One region of the Desulfobaculum senezii genome, then DNA from elsewhere that is predicted to be linked to it. Evidence: predicted binding sites of a transcription regulator. Region 1 holds the regulator's gene; each other region holds the start of a gene.
What was found. Region 1 encodes sigma-54, which starts transcription at its own class of promoters, with help from an activator protein. Its sites were predicted from a motif close to CTGGCACGGNNNNTGCTT; they were not measured.
Positions count from the first base shown of each region.

Region 2: a site for sigma-54 is predicted at 2,255-2,272, ahead of ispD (2-C-methyl-D-erythritol 4-phosphate cytidylyltransferase). Genes of this name have one in related genera too.
Region 3: a site for sigma-54 is predicted at 4,442-4,459, ahead of ACYQ2T_RS17780 (glycyl radical protein). Genes of this name have one in related genera too.

Region 1 covers NZ_BAAHYU010000002.1:1,563,164-1,569,196, forward strand. Annotated here, with positions in the region: gene kdsA (3-deoxy-8-phosphooctulonate synthase) at 1-321, shown strand, start outside; gene ACYQ2T_RS07770 (KdsC family phosphatase) at 311-853, shown strand; gene lptC (LPS export ABC transporter periplasmic protein LptC) at 850-1,416, shown strand; gene ACYQ2T_RS07780 (LptA/OstA family protein) at 1,419-1,922, shown strand; gene lptB (LPS export ABC transporter ATP-binding protein) at 1,924-2,646, shown strand; gene rpoN (RNA polymerase factor sigma-54) at 2,871-4,325, shown strand; gene hpf (ribosome hibernation-promoting factor, HPF/YfiA family) at 4,432-4,989, shown strand; gene ACYQ2T_RS07800 (PTS sugar transporter subunit IIA) at 4,986-5,435, shown strand; gene rapZ (RNase adapter RapZ) at 5,438-6,033, shown strand, end outside.
Region 2 covers NZ_BAAHYU010000002.1:1,399,700-1,405,732, reverse strand. Annotated here, with positions in the region: gene ACYQ2T_RS07125 (Nif3-like dinuclear metal center hexameric protein) at 340-1,149, shown strand; gene ACYQ2T_RS07120 (zinc ribbon domain-containing protein) at 1,240-1,971, shown strand; RNA gene rnpB (RNase P RNA component class A) at 2,011-2,372, shown strand; gene ispD (2-C-methyl-D-erythritol 4-phosphate cytidylyltransferase) at 2,456-3,655, shown strand; gene cysS (cysteine--tRNA ligase) at 3,779-5,236, shown strand; gene ACYQ2T_RS07100 (transporter substrate-binding domain-containing protein) at 5,462-6,033, shown strand, end outside.
Region 3 covers NZ_BAAHYU010000007.1:6,472-12,504, reverse strand. Annotated here, with positions in the region: gene ACYQ2T_RS17795 (ErpA-related iron-sulfur cluster insertion protein) at 55-348, opposite strand; gene ACYQ2T_RS17790 (hypothetical protein) at 545-712, opposite strand; gene ACYQ2T_RS17785 (glycyl-radical enzyme activating protein) at 875-1,768, opposite strand; gene ACYQ2T_RS17780 (glycyl radical protein) at 1,919-4,363, opposite strand; gene ACYQ2T_RS17775 (sigma-54 interaction domain-containing protein) at 4,662-6,033, shown strand, end outside.

The DNA.
Region 1 (6,033 bases):
GCCAGCTTTGGCTACAATAATCTGGTGGTGGACTTCCGTTCGCTGGCGATTATGCAGAGCCTTGGCTGCCCCGTGGTGTTCGATGCCACGCACTCGGTCCAGCTTCCGGGCGGGCAGGGCGGCTGCTCCGGTGGACAGCGCGAATACGTGCCCATGCTGGCGCGCGCCGCTGTTGCCGCTGGCGCAAACGGTGTGTTCCTTGAGACGCACCCCGACCCGGATTCCGCCCTGTGCGACGGACCCAACTCGTGGCCGCTGACAAAGCTGGACGCCCTTGTCCGCGACCTCGACAACCTATGGAAGCTGCCCCATGAGTGCTAAGCTGACTGCCGCCGCCAAGGAGCGCGCGAAGAACGTGCGCGTGCTGGTGCTGGACGTGGACGGCGTGCTGACCGACGGCGGTCTGTACTACGACGCATCCGGGCACGTCTCCAAGCGCTTCAACGTGCAGGACGGCCTTGGCGTGAAGCTGGCGCAGGGCGCAGGCCTTGTGGTGGCCGTCATTACGGGCCTCAAGTCCAAAGCCGTGGAAAAGCGCGTGCGCGAATTGGGCATCAAGGACTACTACGCGGGCCACACGGCCAAGATTCCGCTGCTCCAGAAGATTTGCGATACCCATGGCGTTACCATGGACGAGGTAGCCTACCTTGGTGATGATTGGGTGGACGCCGGGCCGCTGGCCAACGTGGGCCTGCCCATGGCCGTGGCCAACGCCCAGCCCGAAATTCACGACATGGCCGTGTGGGTCAGTGAGTGCCGGGGCGGCAACGGCGCAGTGCGCGACGCCATCCGCTTTATCCTTGATGCACAGGGCAAGCTGGACATCCTGTGGGCGGAGTGGAAACAGCGATGAACAGAGCGCGTATGCTCCTTGTCGCGGTGCTGGTCCTTGTGACCATGCTTGGCGGGGCCTATATCATTTGGCGCGGGAGCGGCGCATCTGTGGATGATGTGCCCATCACCGCCCCGCCTGTGGATATGGCCATGCAGGGCGTGGAACTCACCCGCAGCGCCGGTGACGGCTCCCTGTGGACCCTCAAGGCCGAGAGCGCCGACTACGAAAAGCAGGACGGCCGCATCACGGTTGAGGCTCCCGTCATCGACTGGACCAAGGAGGGCCGCGAGCCTGTGCATATCGTTGCCCCCAAGGGGCGCGTTGATCAGGCGACGGGTTCTGCGGAATTGTGGCCCGAAGTTGTCGTGACAAGTGGCGATACCACAGTGTATTCCAAGCGTCTGAACTATGACGGCGAGGCGCGGATTATCACACTCCGCGAGGATGTCCGCATTGTGCGCGAGGGCATGACCCTCCGCGCGCCGGAAGTCGTCTATGATCTTTCCACCAATGTCATCACCGCCACCGGGGGCGTGGAGTCCGTCATGGACGGCATGGCCGCCCCGGGCAGGGAGAAGTAGCCTTGAAGACGTTTGCACGCACCGCCGCACTCGCTCTTGCGGGTGTGCTCGTAGCGGCCTCGCTGGCCTTTGCCGCGGCCGCCGATACCGTACCGACCAAAATCACCTCTCAGAAAACCGTTTACGACGAAAGCGGCAAGACCGTCGTCTTTACGGGAGATGTGCTCGTCACCCGGCCGGATATGAAAATCTGGTCCGACAAGATGACAGTGCACCTCACCCCGTCCAATACGCCGGATACGCCCGGAACCATCCGGAAAATTGTCGCCACCGGCAACGTACGCCTGAAGCGCGAGGGCAAGACCGGCACCTGCCGCAAGGCTGTGTACACCGCCGAAGATGGTCTGCTGACCCTCACCGGCAAGCCCGTGCTCAAGGATGGCGAAAATAGCATCGCCGGCAAGATTATCCGCCTGTGGCTCAAGGATAACCGTAGCGAAGTGGAAAGCGGCGACGCACCCGTGGAAGCCATCTTCTTCACCCCGGCTGACGGGGGCGGCAAGTAGCATGAGTGTCCTTTCAGCCAATGATCTGTGCAAGATCTATGGGCAGCGCAAGGTTGTGCAGGATATCGCCGTCAATGTGGCGCAGGGCGAGGTTGTTGGTCTGCTTGGCCCTAATGGCGCGGGCAAGACCACCACGTTCTACATGCTGGCGGGCATCATCAAGCCCAACGGCGGCGCAGTGCACCTTGACGACGAGGCCATCACCATGCTGCCCCTGCACGAGCGCGCCCGCCTCGGCATGAGCTATCTGCCGCAGGAAAGCTCCATCTTCAAAAAGCTGTCCGTGCGGCAGAATCTGGAGATTATTCTGGAGCAGAGCGGGCTGGACAGCGCAGAGCAGAAGCGGCGCGCGGACCAGCTGCTGGACGAGCTTGGCATCACGCGCCTTGCGGACCAGAAGGCCATGCACCTCTCCGGCGGTGAGCGCAGGCGGCTCGAGATCGCCCGCGCGCTTATTCTGAATCCGAAATTCATGCTGCTGGATGAGCCTTTTGCGGGGATTGACCCCATCGCCGTGGATGACATACAAGGAATTGTACGCGGGCTGAAAGAGAAGGGCATTGGCGTGCTCATTTCCGACCATAACGTCCGCGAAACCCTGCGTATTTGCGACAGGGCCTACCTTGTCTACGAAGGCCGCATCATCCTGAGCGGCACTCCGGAAGAAATTTGTGCCGATCCTAAGGCTCGCCGGGTCTACCTTGGCGAGACGTTCTGCCTGTAACCTTCCGGAAATTCTATATAAATCCCTATATTCAAGAACCTTGCCAGTCTTGGTTGCAAGCTTGTTGTGAATGTGGCATGGTGCTTGTGCGGTCGGTAACGAAGTCCGCACAAGCACCATTTTTTTTAGATGCCGTAGGCACTGTCGCACTTCCGCCCCCTTTGACGGGGCAGCCTGATACGGAATCTGCAACGCCAACATTTCGCAAGAAGACATAAGCCAACATGGCACTTGAACTACGACAACAACTCAAGCTCTCTCAGCAACTGGTCATGACACCGCAGTTGCAGCAGGCCATCAAGCTGCTGCAGCTCTCCCGCGTGGAGTTGGTGGACATGGTCCAGCAGGAACTCCTCGAGAATCCCCTTCTGGAGGAGGCCGCCGTCGAGCCGTCGCAGGAGAAGGCCGAGGCCGAGCAGGACGCCCGGTCGGCAGAAGCCGTAGATAACGGCGAAGCCATGGCCGATGGCGTTGGCGATCAGGACGCGATGCAGGGCGCGGATTGGGAAAACTACCTCGGGGAGTTCTCTTCCACGGGGCGGCAGTCCTCGGCGCGTGAAGCGGAAATCCCGGAGGAGGGCTTGTCCTTTGAGGCCCGCCTTTCGTCCAAGCCATCGCTGGAAGGGCATCTGGAATGGCAGATCCGCCTCTCGGACATGACGCCGGAGCAGGTGAACATCGCAGAGGTCATCCTTGGCAACCTTGGCTCGCAGGGCTACCTGCAAAGCACCGTTGAGGAAATCGCCGAGGAAGCCAAGTGCTCCGTGGACGCCGTGGAGGAAACGCTGCACCGCGTCCAGCGCATGGACCCCGTGGGCGTTGCCGCCCGCGACCCGCGCGAGTGTCTGCTTGTGCAGCTGGAGGTCAACGGCTACGACGACCCCATCCTGCACTCCCTCGTCAGCGACCACCTGGAGGACCTTGAAAAGCGCCGCTACAAGCCGCTGGCGCGCAAGTTCCGCCTCACCCTTGAAGGCCTCAAGGAATACCTCGACTTTCTGCAAACCCTCGACCCCATGCCCGGTGCTGCCTTTGGCAGTGGCGAGGCGCAGTACGTCAGCCCGGATGTGCACGTCTACAAGTACGAGGATGACTTCGTCATCGTGCTCAATGACGACGGTTTGCCGCAGCTGACGGTCAATGATTTCTATCTTGATTCCGTGAAGGATGGGCGCGGCGCGCCGGAGAAGGAATACCTGCACGAGCGCCTGCGTTCCGCCCAGTGGCTGATGAAAAGCCTGTACCAGCGCCAGCGGACCCTCTATAAGGTTATGGAGAGTCTTGTGCGCTTCCAGCGTGGGTTCTTTGAGCATGGCGTGACCCGTCTGAAGCCCCTTATCCTCAAGGATGTGGCCGATGACATCGAGATGCACGAATCCACCATCAGCCGCATTACCACCAGCAAGTATGTGTCCACGCCCCATGGCGTGTTCGAGCTGAAATTTTTCTTCAACAGCGCCCTCGGTATGGACGACGGATCGCAGGTCGGCTCCGAGAGCGTGAAGGCACACATCAAGGAACTCATCGGAAAGGAAGATACCAAAAAGCCTCTTTCGGACGAGAAAATCGCCGAGATCCTCAAAGGGCGGCTTCAGGTCAACATCGCACGGCGAACTGTTGCCAAATATCGCAGCTCCCTCGGCATACCGTCCTCCTCCAAACGCAAGCAGGTCTTTTAGGAGGGGCGGAGCGGCGACAACACCCTTTATTTTCAGGCTGAATGCAAGTACACTTTCCTCTATGGTGAGTATTCGATCCAACCCCAGCAGTTAAGGAGGATCGTCGATGAACATCAGCTTGACCTTTAAGAATTTCGAGCCTTCGGACCATCTCAAGCAGTATGCCCGCAAGCGCTTTGAAAAGCTGATCAAGTACGCCGATACCGGCAATGCCGAGTTGCAGATCAACCTGAGTGTGGAGAAGTTTCGCCACATCGCGGAGGTCTCGCTTGCCGGGGACAATATGAACATGTCCGCCGTTGAGGAATCGGAAGACATGTACTCCTCCATCGACCTTGTGCTGGACAAGATGTCCGCACAGGTCCGCAAGATGCGTGAAAAGGACAAGGACCGCCGCCGCGCGCGCGATACCGTGCGCCAGGAGGACGTCGCCGCCCTTGGCGGATTCGACGCCGAGGACATGGACGCCGCATCCGGCCCTGTCATCGTGCAGGCCGACACCTACACGCCCAAGCCCATGATGGCCGACGAGGCCGCCATGCAGCTGGACACCTTCAAGTATGATTTCCTCGTGTTCCGCAACGCTGAAACCGAACGGGTCAATGTCATCTACCGCCGCAAGACCGGCGAGTACGGCCTCATTGATCCCGGGATGTACGAATGAAGCTCGGAGATTTTGTCGATAGCGATTTGATATTCCCTGAACTTTCGGCCAGAACCAAGTCTTCGGTTCTGGCCGAACTTGTGGCCGGGGCTGCGCAGCATGTGCAGGGCATTGACCCTGAACAGGCCAAGGACGTCCTGCTGGAACGGGAATCCCTCGGCACCACTGGAATCGGCGACGGCATCGCCATCCCCCACGGCAAGCTGGAGGGGCTGGACGACATCGTCGTCGTTGCCGCCAGAAGCCGCGAGGGCGTTGACTTTGATGCGCTGGATTTTAAGCCCTGCCACATCTTCTTCCTTGTGCTTGCGCCGGAAAAGGTGGCCGGGATGCACCTGCGCATCCTTGCCCACATCTCCCGTACCCTTAAGGATGAGAAGTTCCGCACGGCCTTCTTGGAGGCTGGCGATAAGGACGAACTGGTCCGCCTTATCAAGGGAGCCTAAGCATGGAACCTGTCGTGCCGGGAGCGGCCACCGAGCCGGATTTTCCCGTCATTATCCTCTCTGGTCTTTCCGGAGCGGGCAAATCCACTGCCCTGAAGGTTTTTGAGGACCTTGGCTTCGTCTCCGTGGACGGGTTGCCCCCGGATGTCATCCCCGAATTCGTGGACCTGTTTCGCCGTCAGAAAGAAGTGTACCACCGAGGATTGACCCTTGGGCTGGACGTGCGTCACTCGGACTTTACTGCCAAATGGGAACAGACACGGGGTATCCTTGCCGAAAGCGGCGTGGAGCCGCGCGTGGTGTTCATTGAGGCGGGAGAGAATGTCCTGCGCCGCAGGTATGCGGCCACCCGCCGTCCGCATCCGCTGGAGCAGGGCGTTGGGCTGGACCGCGCCCTTGTGGAGGAGCGCCGCCTGCTCGCCCCGGTGCGCGATTTGGCCGAGCTTGTCATCGACACCTCGGATTATTCCATCCACGACCTGCGCCGCACGTTGCAGGAGAAATGGAATTTCCTGCAGGACAAATGCTATGGCCTGCACGTGTATTTGGTGACCTTTGGCTTTAAGCACGGGGTGCCAACGGACGCGGACCTTGTCTT
Region 2 (6,033 bases), 160 kb from region 1:
GCTCGGCATCCTCCGCCCGCAGCGCAGGCCACCGGAAACGCCACACAGCGTCCCCGGCCAGCTTGCGTGGGTGGTTTCTTTTTGCTATGAGATAGGGTGTTCCGATTGAAGAATCTTTCGCTTTTTGGGTGCGTTGACAAAAATACGTGCAACCGGACGCACCATGCCCCGGGAGACTGATGCCCAGCATCAACGCGCTGCATCCCGCACCGGCTCCGCCCCCCGGCCAAGCCGCGTAGGCAGGACCGAAGCGCCGCGCCCTCCCCTGGCACTATGCGATAAGCAGGTGCTTTCCTCCTGGCGAAGAGAGGGGAAGCACCTTTATTTTTGAGGGATACCATGGACATCCAGAACGTCATTGCCCGCATCGAACGCTCGGCCCCGCTTTGCGGCGCGGCCGAATGGGACAAAAGCGGCGTGCAGATTGCCGGGACAACCCGCAACATCACCAAGCTCGCCGTAACCCTCGACCCAACGCCACACGCCGTGGCCGAGGCTCTCGACTGGGGCGCGCAGTGCATCCTGACCCACCATCCCCTGTGCATGCAGCCCCGCTTTTTGGACACTCCGGGCCGTTTTTTGGACGTTGCCCGTGGGGTGCTCTCCCGCGGGGCGTGGCTCTATGCGGCGCACACTTCGCTGGATGTGCAGCCCGCTGGGCCCGCAGGATGGCTGGCTCGCGCCCTTGGCCTGACGGACCTCTCCATCATTGAGACCACCATCGCCGACGAAGCGCACCCCGCGGGTTTCGGCTTTGCCGGACGCCTGCCCCAGCCCCTTGGCTGGGACGACTTCGCCGCCACCCTTGGCGGGCTGATTGAGCGTGATTTTTTGCTGTCCATCGGTGCTGCGCCCGAGCGCGTGGAAACCGTGGCCTACTGCACAGGGTCCGGCGGCTCGCTCATTGACGCAGCGGCAGCCACCGGAGCCGACGTTTTCATCACCGGCGACATCAAGTACCATCTGGCGCTTGAATCGGATATATTCACCGTGGATGTGGGGCACTTCTCCCTTGAGGAGATTATGACCCGCATCTTTGCCGAGGAGCTTGCCCCCGATATGGAAAAGGACGGCACCACCGTCCGTTTCTTCCCGGGGGCGGAGCCGTTCTCTCTGCATACGGGCCCCTGGCCCACGCGACACAAGTGATCACAGCCCTTACGCAAGGGACTGAATACATTCACGGCAGCCGGCAGCCGGCCGCCAAAGGCAACTGCCGAGGAGGATACCCCGTTGAGCATGTACCTCAAGCAAATCGAGCAGCTCATCGTTCTGCAGAAAGTCGATGACGAGATCATCACCCTGGAAAATGAACTGGAGAGCCTGCCCAAGGAACTCGCCGCGCTCGAGGACAAGTATGAAAAGTTCAATGAGCGCCTGAACCAGGTCAAGGAAAAGACCGACATCCTTCTGCACCAGCAGCGCGTTCTTGCCGACGAGATCGAAAGCAACGAAGAAAAGATCAAGAAGAGCAAGGACAAGCTGATGATGGCCGGGAACTCACGCGAGTACCACGCCATGATGCGCGAAATGGACAACATGGAGAAGATCAACCGCACCCGCGAGGAAGAGAAAGTCGCCCTCGCCGAGGAGCTGGAACGTCAGAAAGAACTCCAGACGTCCATGGAAGAAGAAGGCGCAGAGCTGAAAAAGCAGCTGGACGAAAACAGCACCACGCTCAAAAAGCGCACCACTGCCGCCAAAAAGCGCCTGAACAAGCTGCAGAAGGACCGCGCCGCCGCGTGCGAAGTCGTCCCGCCGCGCGTGCTTGGCCGCTATGAATTCATCCGCGCCCGCATCAGCCATCCGGTCATCGTCCCCGTGGACGAGGCCGTCTGCAGCGGCTGCCACATCCTCATCCCCCCGCAGGCCTTCAACGACCTGCAAAAGGGTGAACAGATCATGAGCTGCCCCAACTGCCAGCGCTTGGTCTACTGGACGAATCACTTTACCGATCCGGACGCCGCGTAGCGTCCCGCAGTCCGGCCATGGCCGGGCGCACAATATTCGGGAGTTGGACAGGTCATCGTCGCGGCCCGCATGGGCCGGGGAGGAAAGTCCGGGCTCCGTAGGGCAGAACGCTGGATAACGTCCAGGTGGGGTGACCCATGGACAGGGCCACAGAAAGCAAACCGCCAGCACTCCGTGCTGGTAAGGGTGAAACGGTGGGGTAAGAGCCCACCAGCCGCCGTGGTGACACGGCGGGCTAGGTAACCCCCGTTCGGAGCAAGACCAAATAGGGAAGCGTTTGAGGTCGGCCCGACTGATGCTTCCGGGTAGGTTGCTGGAGGCCATGGGCAACCATGGCCCTAGAGGAATGATGACCGCCCCGCAAGGGGAGACAGAACCCGGCTTACCGTCCGACTCCCATCTCCGCAAGGACAGGCGGCGCGGAGGCGTTATCGCCTTCGCGCCCCTTTTGTATCCATCACCTTCCACCGCAAAGAAGACCGCTATGTCAGTCTGGGCCATACTTCTCGCCGCGGGACAAGGCTCCCGCCTCGCCGCATCGGGGCTTGCCACCAAGAAACAGTTCCTGCCCTATGAGGGCGCCCCGCTCTTTTGGAAAAGCGCCCGGACCATGGTCCGCGTGCCCCGCATCGCCGGATTCGTGTTCGTCTTCCCCGAGGGCGAAGCCGAGGACGGCGCGCGCACCGTCAAGGAGCTTGCCGCGCAGGACGACTTTTCCCTGCCTTGCCTCGTCGCCACAGGCGGCCCGCGGCGGCAGGATTCCGTCCACAACGGCCTCGCCATGCTCCCTAAGGACTGCACACACGTCCTCGTGCACGACTCGGCGCGCCCCTTTGCCAGTGCTCCGCTCATTGCCTCACTGCTTGCCGCCATGGACGCCGGGAACGACGCCGTCATCCCCGCCATCCCCGTTGCGGACACCATCAAGCGCGTGGGCGAAGACGGCACCATAGCCGAAACCCTGCCCCGCGCCGAACTGCGCGCCTGTCAGACCCCGCAGGCCTTTGCCTTGCCCCTGCTCCAGCGCGCGCACGACATCTGCCGCGACCAGAACCTCGCCGTCACGGACGACGCCTCCATGGTGGAAGCCATCGGTGAACGCGTCGCCACCGTTCCCGGCGAGGCAGGCAACATCAAGATTACCACTCCGGAGGACCTGCGCATGCTCACCACCAATGCGCCCGTCGCCTACCCCTGCGTGGGCTGGGGCTACGACGTACACAAATACGGCCCGGGCCGCCCGCTGAAAATTGGCGGCATCCCCATCGACGGCGACCTGCAGGTAGTAGCACACTCCGATGGCGATGTGCTGCTGCACGCCCTTGCAGACGCCCTGCTGGGCTGCCTTGGCAAAGGCGACATCGGCCAGCACTTCCCGGACAACGACCCCGCCTTTGACAACATCGAATCCGCCGTCCTCGTGGCCGAGGTTCTGGACATCGCCCACCGCGAGGCCCTGACCATCACCCACGCGGACCTGACCATCATTGCGCAGACGCCCAAGCTGTCCACCTACCGCCGCCGCATCCGCGACAATGTCGCGCAGCTGCTGCGGGTGGACCCCGCCCGCGTCAACGTGAAAGCCACAACCGAAGAAGGCCTCGGCTTTACGGGCAAGAAGCACGGCATCAAGGCCGTGGCCTGCGTCACCGGCATGCGGCAGCCGCAGAGCGCGGAAAATTAGGGCCAAAGGTCTTTGACGCCCTACTTCATTTGAGGCATGATTCCACCCCGCCCGGATAGTGTATCCTGCCGGGGTTTTACCAACATTATCAATCCGTTTGAGGACAAAACTGGAGTACGGCCAATGCAGCTCTACAACACAATGACACGTCGTAAAGAGGAATTCACACCGCTCAGGGACAACGATGTCCGCATGTACGCTTGTGGCATCACCGCCTACGACTACTGTCATATTGGCCATGCTCGTTCCGCCGTTGTTTTCGACGTTCTGGTTCGTTACCTGCGCCACCTTGGCTACAATGTCACCTTCGCCCGCAACTTCACGGACGTGGATGACAAGATTATCAACCGTGCCAACGAAAACGGCGAGGATCCCTCCGCACTGGCGCAGCGCTTTATCGAGGCGTTCCATGAGGACATGGACAAGCTGAACGTGCTGCGTGCGGACCTTGAACCCCGCGCAACGGAACACATCGGCGAGATGATCGCCCTGACGGAAAAGCTCATAAACGACGGCCACGCCTACGCCACCGAATCGGGCGACGTGTACTTCCGCGTCCGCTCCTTTGACGGCTACGGCAAGCTCTCGGGCCGCGACATTGACGAAATGCGCTCCGGCTCCCGCATCCAGCCCGGAGACGAAAAGGAAGACCCGCTGGACTTTGCCCTGTGGAAGGCCGCCAAGCCCGGCGAGCCGGAATGGGAAAGCCCGTGGGGCGGTGGCCGCCCCGGCTGGCACCTTGAGTGCTCCGCCATGAGCGACAAGCACCTTGCCCTGCCCTTCGACATCCACGGCGGCGGGCAGGACCTCATCTTCCCCCATCACGAAAACGAAATCGCCCAGTCCGAGGCCGCCACGCAGACCGAGATGGCGCGCTTCTGGGTGCATAACGGCTTCGTTCAGGTGGACTCCGAAAAGATGTCCAAGTCTCTTGGCAACTTTTCCACCATCCGCGACATTCTCGAAAGCTACCACCCCGAGACCCTGCGCTACTTCCTGCTGACCAAGCACTACAGAAGCCCCATCGACTTCACCCCGGACAACATGCTTGAAGCGGAAAAGAACCTCCGCCGCATCTACACCACCCGCCGCGACATCCAGACCGCTCTGGAGCGCAGCAAGTGGAGCGGGGCAGAACTGCCCGCCGAGTTGACCGAGGAACTCAGCACCCTTGAAGCCGAGTGGAACAAGTCCATGAACGACGATATGAACACCGCCGGCGCCCTTGGCCACGTGTTCGGCCTCATCCGCCTTGTTGGCCGCGTTGCGGAAAACAAGAGCTGGCGCAAGAGCGAAGGGGCCAAGGCTCTGTGGACGCGCGCCCTGTACCTGCTGGCCTCGTGGGGCACCGCGCTTGGCGTGTTCAATCAGGACCCCGAAACCTTCCTGCGTGAACTGCGCGAGGTAAAGGTCCGCCGCTACGGCATCGACACCGCCAAGGTTGACGAACTGCTGGAAAAGCGCGCAAGCGCCCGCAAGGAAAAGGACTTCACCACCTCCGACGCCGTCCGTGACGAGCTGGCCGCCATGCATGTGGACGTACACGACACCGCCACCGGACAGGAGTGGGACGTGCTGTAGTCCTGCCGGCACAATCACACTGATACAGGTCCATCCCCAACGGGGATGGACCTTTTTTTTCGTTGTGCCAACCGCCACCTGAGCCCTCTCCAGCCTCACACGCCTCCTACCACGCGCCCTTTTTCCCCCGCACTTTCGTCCTGCACCGCTTGTCCCAAACGGTCTCTTTATAGTACTCTCTACGTAGAACCTATACCTGTAATCGGCTTATGCTACGGGACAATTATGGAATTTGGACTGAAGCGGATACCGCACGGACACCTGCGCCATAAGCCAGCGCCCTCTCTGCTGGCTCTCAAGGCTCTGCTGACCGCGTGTGTACTCGGCCTCTTCCTCCTTGCGCCGCCCGCTGGGCGGTGTGCCCCGCGAGGCGACAACGAGACCATCATTGCCGCCGTGCCCGAGCATTTTCCACCGCATTACATGGTGGATGAAACCGGCAGGACCACCGGCTTCGCCATTGACATCATGAATCATCTTGCCAAGCGCACCGGGCTGAACATCCGCTACGATATCTACAAAAACTGGACCCTCGTTCACGACGCACTCCGCACCGGCAAGGCCGACCTCATCCCCAATATCGGCATCACGCAGCGGCGCTCCGATTTCCTTGAATTCACCGCCCCCATCGAAACGTTCAAGATTTCCTTCTTTGTACGCTCCGCCTCCACGGACCTTGAGACCCTTGAAGACCTTGAGGGCAAGGTCATTGGCGCAATCATGGTCAACGCGGGATATACCATCCTTAAGGACTTCGGCAGCCACAAAATCATCCTTGTCAAAAGCCCGCAGGACCT
Region 3 (6,033 bases), on a different contig from region 1:
GGGGGCCTTTGTGATGGAGGGTGGCGTCATGCTTCCCCTTGGAAAGCGTGGTGCCTAAAACTCCTCGGCCGTGACCACGACTTCCTTATTGTCGTCAAACGCCACGGAGTACGTCTTGCCGTACTTGAGGAGGAAATCTTCGTGGGCAATAAAGGGCAGGTCGCCCACGGTGACCGCTTTATCCTCGTCCTCTTCCGGTTCGTCCAAACCAAGGCCGAGTTTGATCTTGGAGCTGCATCCGCCGCCGCACTTGTACTCGCGCAGACGCACGCAGGTGCCTTCGTCTTCGTCCTCCAGCATGGAGCGCAGGCGCTCAATCATCTCTTCGGGAATGTTTACGGTAAACATAGTAGGTCCTCCTCTTGTTTAGGGTGTTGCAGGTCGACGCTTTTGGTGCCGCCTGCGGGGCGTATCACGTACAACACAGATGTCCGCCACAAACCCGGGGAGGAAAACGAAGAGGTGGGAGGCGCTCCAGAAAAAGCGCCCCTTGCCAAGACAACAAGGGGCGCACAGAGCAAACCGACAAGGCACGCGGAAAAGGCTACGCTTCCAGCGCAGTCAGCTCCACTTCCTTGTTCTCGTTAAACTTCAGGGAATATGCGGAGCCGTACTTGTCGAGAAAATCCTCTTCTGCGGTGAACGGCACGCCGCTCACCTCAATCTGCACGTCTTCGTCTTCGTCGGGTTCGTCCATGCCCAGACCGAGCACAACTTTGGCGTGTCAGCCGCCACCGACCTTGTATTCGCGCAGGCGAACACAGGTCCCGTCGTCCTCATCCTCCAGCATGGAGCGGAGGCGTTCGAGCATCTCTTCGGGGATGGAAACGGTAAACATGTGGTTTCTTCTCCGTCTGTGTCGAATGATGATGGGTTACACAATGACGGGCGTGAGCCCGTGCCGTACAAAACGTTCCTGAACCACGGCCAGCTCCTCAGGCGTATACTGCGCCAGTTCGGGAAGCGGCATGTTCAGGGCGAGGTATTTGCTCTTGCCAAACAGGTGGCAAGGCATAATTTCCACCTCAGTGCGGCCGTATTCGGCCAAAAATTCCGCCATCGCGGCGATGTTCTCTTCCGAGTCGTTCATGCCCGGCATAAGGGGCATACGAATGCGCACTTCCGTGCCGGATTCCAGCGCCGCGCGCATGTTGCGCAGGATGAGCGCATTGTCCACACCGGTCAGGCGCTTGTGTTCGACGGTGTCCATATGCTTGCAGTCAAACAGGAACAGGTCGGCAAGCTCGATGGTTTTGTCGAACCGCTCCTCCGGACAGTAGCCGCAGGTATCTACCGTGACGTGGAAGCCCTCGTCGTGCACGGCCTGCACCATGTCGAGGAAGAACTGTCCGCCGGAGGTTGGCTCGCCGCCGCCAAAGGTCACACCGCCGCCGGAATTCTCGTAGTACAGGGCGTCCTTTTGGATGACGTCCATGACCTGCTCGACGCTCATCTCCTCGCCGGACATGACGCGCGCCTTGGACGGACAGCTGGACACACAAGCTCCGCAATGGGTGCAGACGTTCATATCGCGGCCAAACACGCCGTCCTTTTCGATGACAGCGCCGTGCTGGCAAGCGTCCTTGCAGGCTCCGCAGTGGGTGCACAGGTTCTCAAACACCAGCATCTGCGGCGACGTGCGCTGCGACTCAGGATTGCTGCACCATTTACAGCGCAGCGGGCAGCCCTTCAAAAACACCGTGGTCCGAAGCCCCGGGCCGTCCTGCACTGACATTCGCTGAATATTGTAAATAATTCCCTGACTCATCATCGTCTCCGCAGATGCGTTATGAAAAAGGAGCGCCCCCGGGTCTCTATCCCACCCCCGGGGGCGCATATGAGGAAGCAGTGGAAACGCGGGCGGGATCCCCACCTCGGTGCGAGAGTCTTCCCCCCGCCCGCGCTTCCGGTTCCGGTACTAGGATGCGTACTCGGTACGTTTGATGATCTCGTTCTGCACGCCCTTGTCGAGGCGTGTGAAGTAGGCGCTAAAGCCTGCCACACGAACAACGAGGTCGGAGTAGTCCTGCGGGTTCTCCTGCGCGTCCTTGAGGGTTTCGGAGCTGACGCAGTTGAACTGGATGTGCGATCCACCGTAGTCGCAGTAGGTCTTGATCAGGGACACGAGCGTCCTCATGCCGTGCGGACCTTCGATGATGGAGGGCGAGAACTTCACGTTGAAGTGGTTCGCGCCGTAACGCACGGTGTCGATGGCTTCCGCGCCGGACTTGATGAGGGCGGTGATGCCTTCATGGTCGGTGCCGGGCATAGCGGAGACACTGCCGTCCGTCAGTGCCACGCCGGACTTGCGGCCCGTGGGCAATGCGCCCATGAGGGAGCCAAAGTAGTTGTGGTAGGACAGGGAATACGCGTCCAGCGGGGTGCGGTGGCCGAAGCAGTCCGGGCCCTGCGAATGGTGGATTTCGTCCACATCGCGGTAGAACTGCTGGACCACGCTTTCCACCTCGGGCACATCGTTGCCGTGCTTGGGCGCCTCGAAGCACATCTTCTGGATGTCCTCGTAGCCGACGAAGTTGGCTTCCAGAGCCTCCAGCAGCTGCTGCATGGTCAGCTGCTTGGTGTCGAACACCAGATGCTTGATGGCCAGCAGGGCGTTGGCAGCGTCGATGCCCGCGGTCATGATGGGGTTCACCTGAGAGTAAGTGCAGCCGCCGGCTTCCTCGCACACGCCGTTCTCAATGCAGCCATCGTACATGGCGGAGCGGAAGATGCTAGGCACAACCTGCACACGCGCCATCTGGCTGAGATCGGAGTGCTTGCGGGAGATGTTGAACAGGTGATCCAACTGCTTCTTGGTGGCTTCGTACACGTCGTCGAAGGTCTCGAAGGTCAGGGGATCGCCGGACTCGACGCCAACCTTCTTCTTGGTGACGGGGCACTTGCCGTTGTGGAGCATCAGTTCCACAACCTTGGCGAGGCAGGGCTGGTCTTCCTGAGCGATGAAGCTGCCCTTGCCGCACACGCCGGTGGACACGCAGCCGAAGTTGCCGCAATTGCGGGCGTCCTCAAGGGTAATGCCGTTTTCGTACTGGGAGAAGCGGGCAAGGTTACGCTGGACGACGACGTCGTTGTTGAGAATCTGCGGCTGGCCGGAACCACCACGGATGCACTCAACAACCTTCTTCATGTAGGAGTCCTTGAGCTTGGGATGGAAGAGCAGCGTCAGCGTGGGCTGGATGTTCTTCATCTGAATCTGGGTATCCAGAAGCAGTTCCTCCAGCTCGGTGCTGGCGTCGTTGCCGTTGGCGTCCACGCCGCCGATGGTGATGCTCTGGCCGGTGTGGCCGGACAGGGTCAGCGCGTAGGAGTTACCCTGGTACTCAGCCAGCTCAAGGTGCTTGATCCACTGGAACTTCAGGAGCGTAAGCACCTGTTCCTTGGTGAGGCGGCCTTCCTCGATGTCCTTCTTGTAGAAGGGGTACATGTACTGGCCATAGCGGCCCGGAGAGGTGGCGCAGGCCATCTGCTCAATCTCGATGGCGAGGTGCGTGAACCAGAAGGACTGGATGGCTTCGCGGAAGTTGCGCGCCGGGTACTCGGGCACGCGGCGGCAGATTTCAGCGATTTCCAGCAGCTCAGCCTTGGCCTTGGGGTCGCTCTCGTCCTCGGCGGTCTTCTCGGCGAGGTCGGCGTAGCGGTGAGCGTGCTTGATGCAAGCTTCGAGGGCCACGATCATGGAGCGGTAGAGATCGTGCTTTTCCTTGTTCTCCAAGGTGGTGGGGCAGTTCTCGAAGCGGGAGCGGATGTCGTCGATGAGCCAGCGCAGGCCCTTGTTGAGCACCATGGGATAATCGGCAATGCCGGAGCCGCTGGCGACGCTGACGTTCTCGTAGTACATGCCGGCCTTGGCAAACGGCTTGGGATTGATGCCGTACTTTTCCTTGAACATCTTGTTGTTCAGGTCGATGCAGGTACGGCCCTTCCAGCGCTTGTAGGTCTTTTCCAGAAGTTCCTGCGTCTCGGCGGGGATTTTCATCTCGCCAAGGGAGGCCATCTTGGCCATCTGCATTTCTTCCTTAATCCAGGCAACGTTCCACTCGGGGTAGGCGTACACGCCGGCGCGGACGCCGGTGAGGGTACCCACGATGGGGTTGCCGTCCAGGAAGATGTTCTTCTTGGTCAGCACGCGCTCGAACAGCTTGGCGCGAATGTAGTAGGTGGATTCACCACGGAACTCTTCGTACACCTCGTTCAGGAACTGCAGGCGTTCGGGGTCCATGACCTGGGGGGCGGTCATCAAAAAGTCTTTGAGTTCCTTCACGCGGCTGTCGGCCGTATCCCAATTGATGCCGTATCCCGCGGCAGCGGTTTCGGCAGGCTTATCACACGTACACGTCGTCATTTCCGTCTCCTGTTGCTGTAAAGATTATCCCTGAGGTGATGATCCTTGCGGAGCTTTCTTGCTTGTTCGATTTGGAACTTGCACGGGGTGTGCCAGAGGGCACAAGCGGTGACGATGTGCACTTAACCAACTGTCTTCACAGGATATTTTACATTTTGCAGGCTTTACTTTTTGGGTGAAAAAAGTTTTTAATTCGAAAAAATTCTTTCTTTTAGCAAACAATTCTTTCATTGTGCTAGGGCCAAAAGGGTGGCAAAAGCCCTCCCCACCCACAAATGCAGCAATGAGGTTGTGAAAAATGAACGTTGACCCACTCGCCTTTGCCAATGTGTCCCGCAGGGACGTCCTGACTTCCGCCATGCGCACCATTTGGGAGAATCTTGGCTTTGGTGTGGCCGTGGTGAACGCGGACGGCATCTGTGAATACATGAACACCATCCAGCGCCGCGTGGACGGGTTCAGCCGCATCCATGTCGAAGGGCAACACATCACCAGCCTCTACCTGCCCTACGAGCTCTCGCGCATTCCCACTATGGAATGCCTTGAAGACGGCAAGCCCCTGCTCAAAAAGTCCTATTACTACAAGACCACCAACAACTATTTGGCCAGCACGGTATCGGACTTTATTCCACTCTTCCGGCGGGGGAAGAAGGACGGGGTCATTGCTTTCACGCTGTGGACAGGCACCACATCCGTCGCCGACAGAGCGCGGGGGTGTGCTGGTTCGGCGCGCAGCTCCGGGAAGAATACCGACTGCTATACCTTTGACTGTCTGGTGGGTGATGATCCGGCGCTGCGCGAAGTGCTGGACGAAGCCCGCACCGCCGCGGCCACGCCCTCGCCAGTGATGATTTGGGGCGAGAGCGGCACGGGTAAGGAAGTGTTCGCGCAGGCCATCCACTCGGAAAGCGATCGGCGCAGCAAGTCCCTTGTGCCGGTGAACTGCGCGGCTATTCCGGAGAATCTGCTGGAGGGCATCCTCTTTGGTACGGCCAAAGGCGCGTACACCGACGCCCCGGACAAGCCCGGCTTGTTCGAGGAAGCCGATGGTGGCACCCTGCTCCTTGACGAACTCAACTCCATGCCCCTTGGCCTGCAAGCCAAACTCCTGCGCGTGCTGCAGGAGAAACGCGTCCGCCGCCTTGGCTCGCATTCGGAAATTCCCGTGGACGTGCGCGTCATCAGCATCCTGAACGAGGACCCGTTCACCGCCATTCAAAATGGCCTCCTGCGGCGCGACCTGTTCTACCGCCTTGCCGTCGTGGGCATTGCCGTACCGCCCTTGCGCGAGCGCAAAAGCGACATCCAGCTTTTGGCGCGAACCTTTATTGGGCGCTCCAGCCTGCCGGCATCTGGCAAACCCGTTGTTCTGTCCGACGACGTCCTGCACATGCTGCAGGACTACGACTGGCCGGGGAATATCCGCGAACTGCTCCATGTCATTGAGGGCAGCCTTGCCCTACTTGGTGAGCGCCCCGCCATTGAACGCGACTGTCTGCCCCGACACTTCCGCGATGCCTACCGCACCGGCGTCTCCCTAGGCGGCCCCAGTCTCGGCGGGGCCCAGCAGCCCCAGCCGGCCCCGGCTCCTGAGCCGGAACCCGCCTTCTTCGACTACAGCACCGTAAAGAAAAGTAGCGTCATCCCGCTAAAGGCCTGCGTGCAGGAGT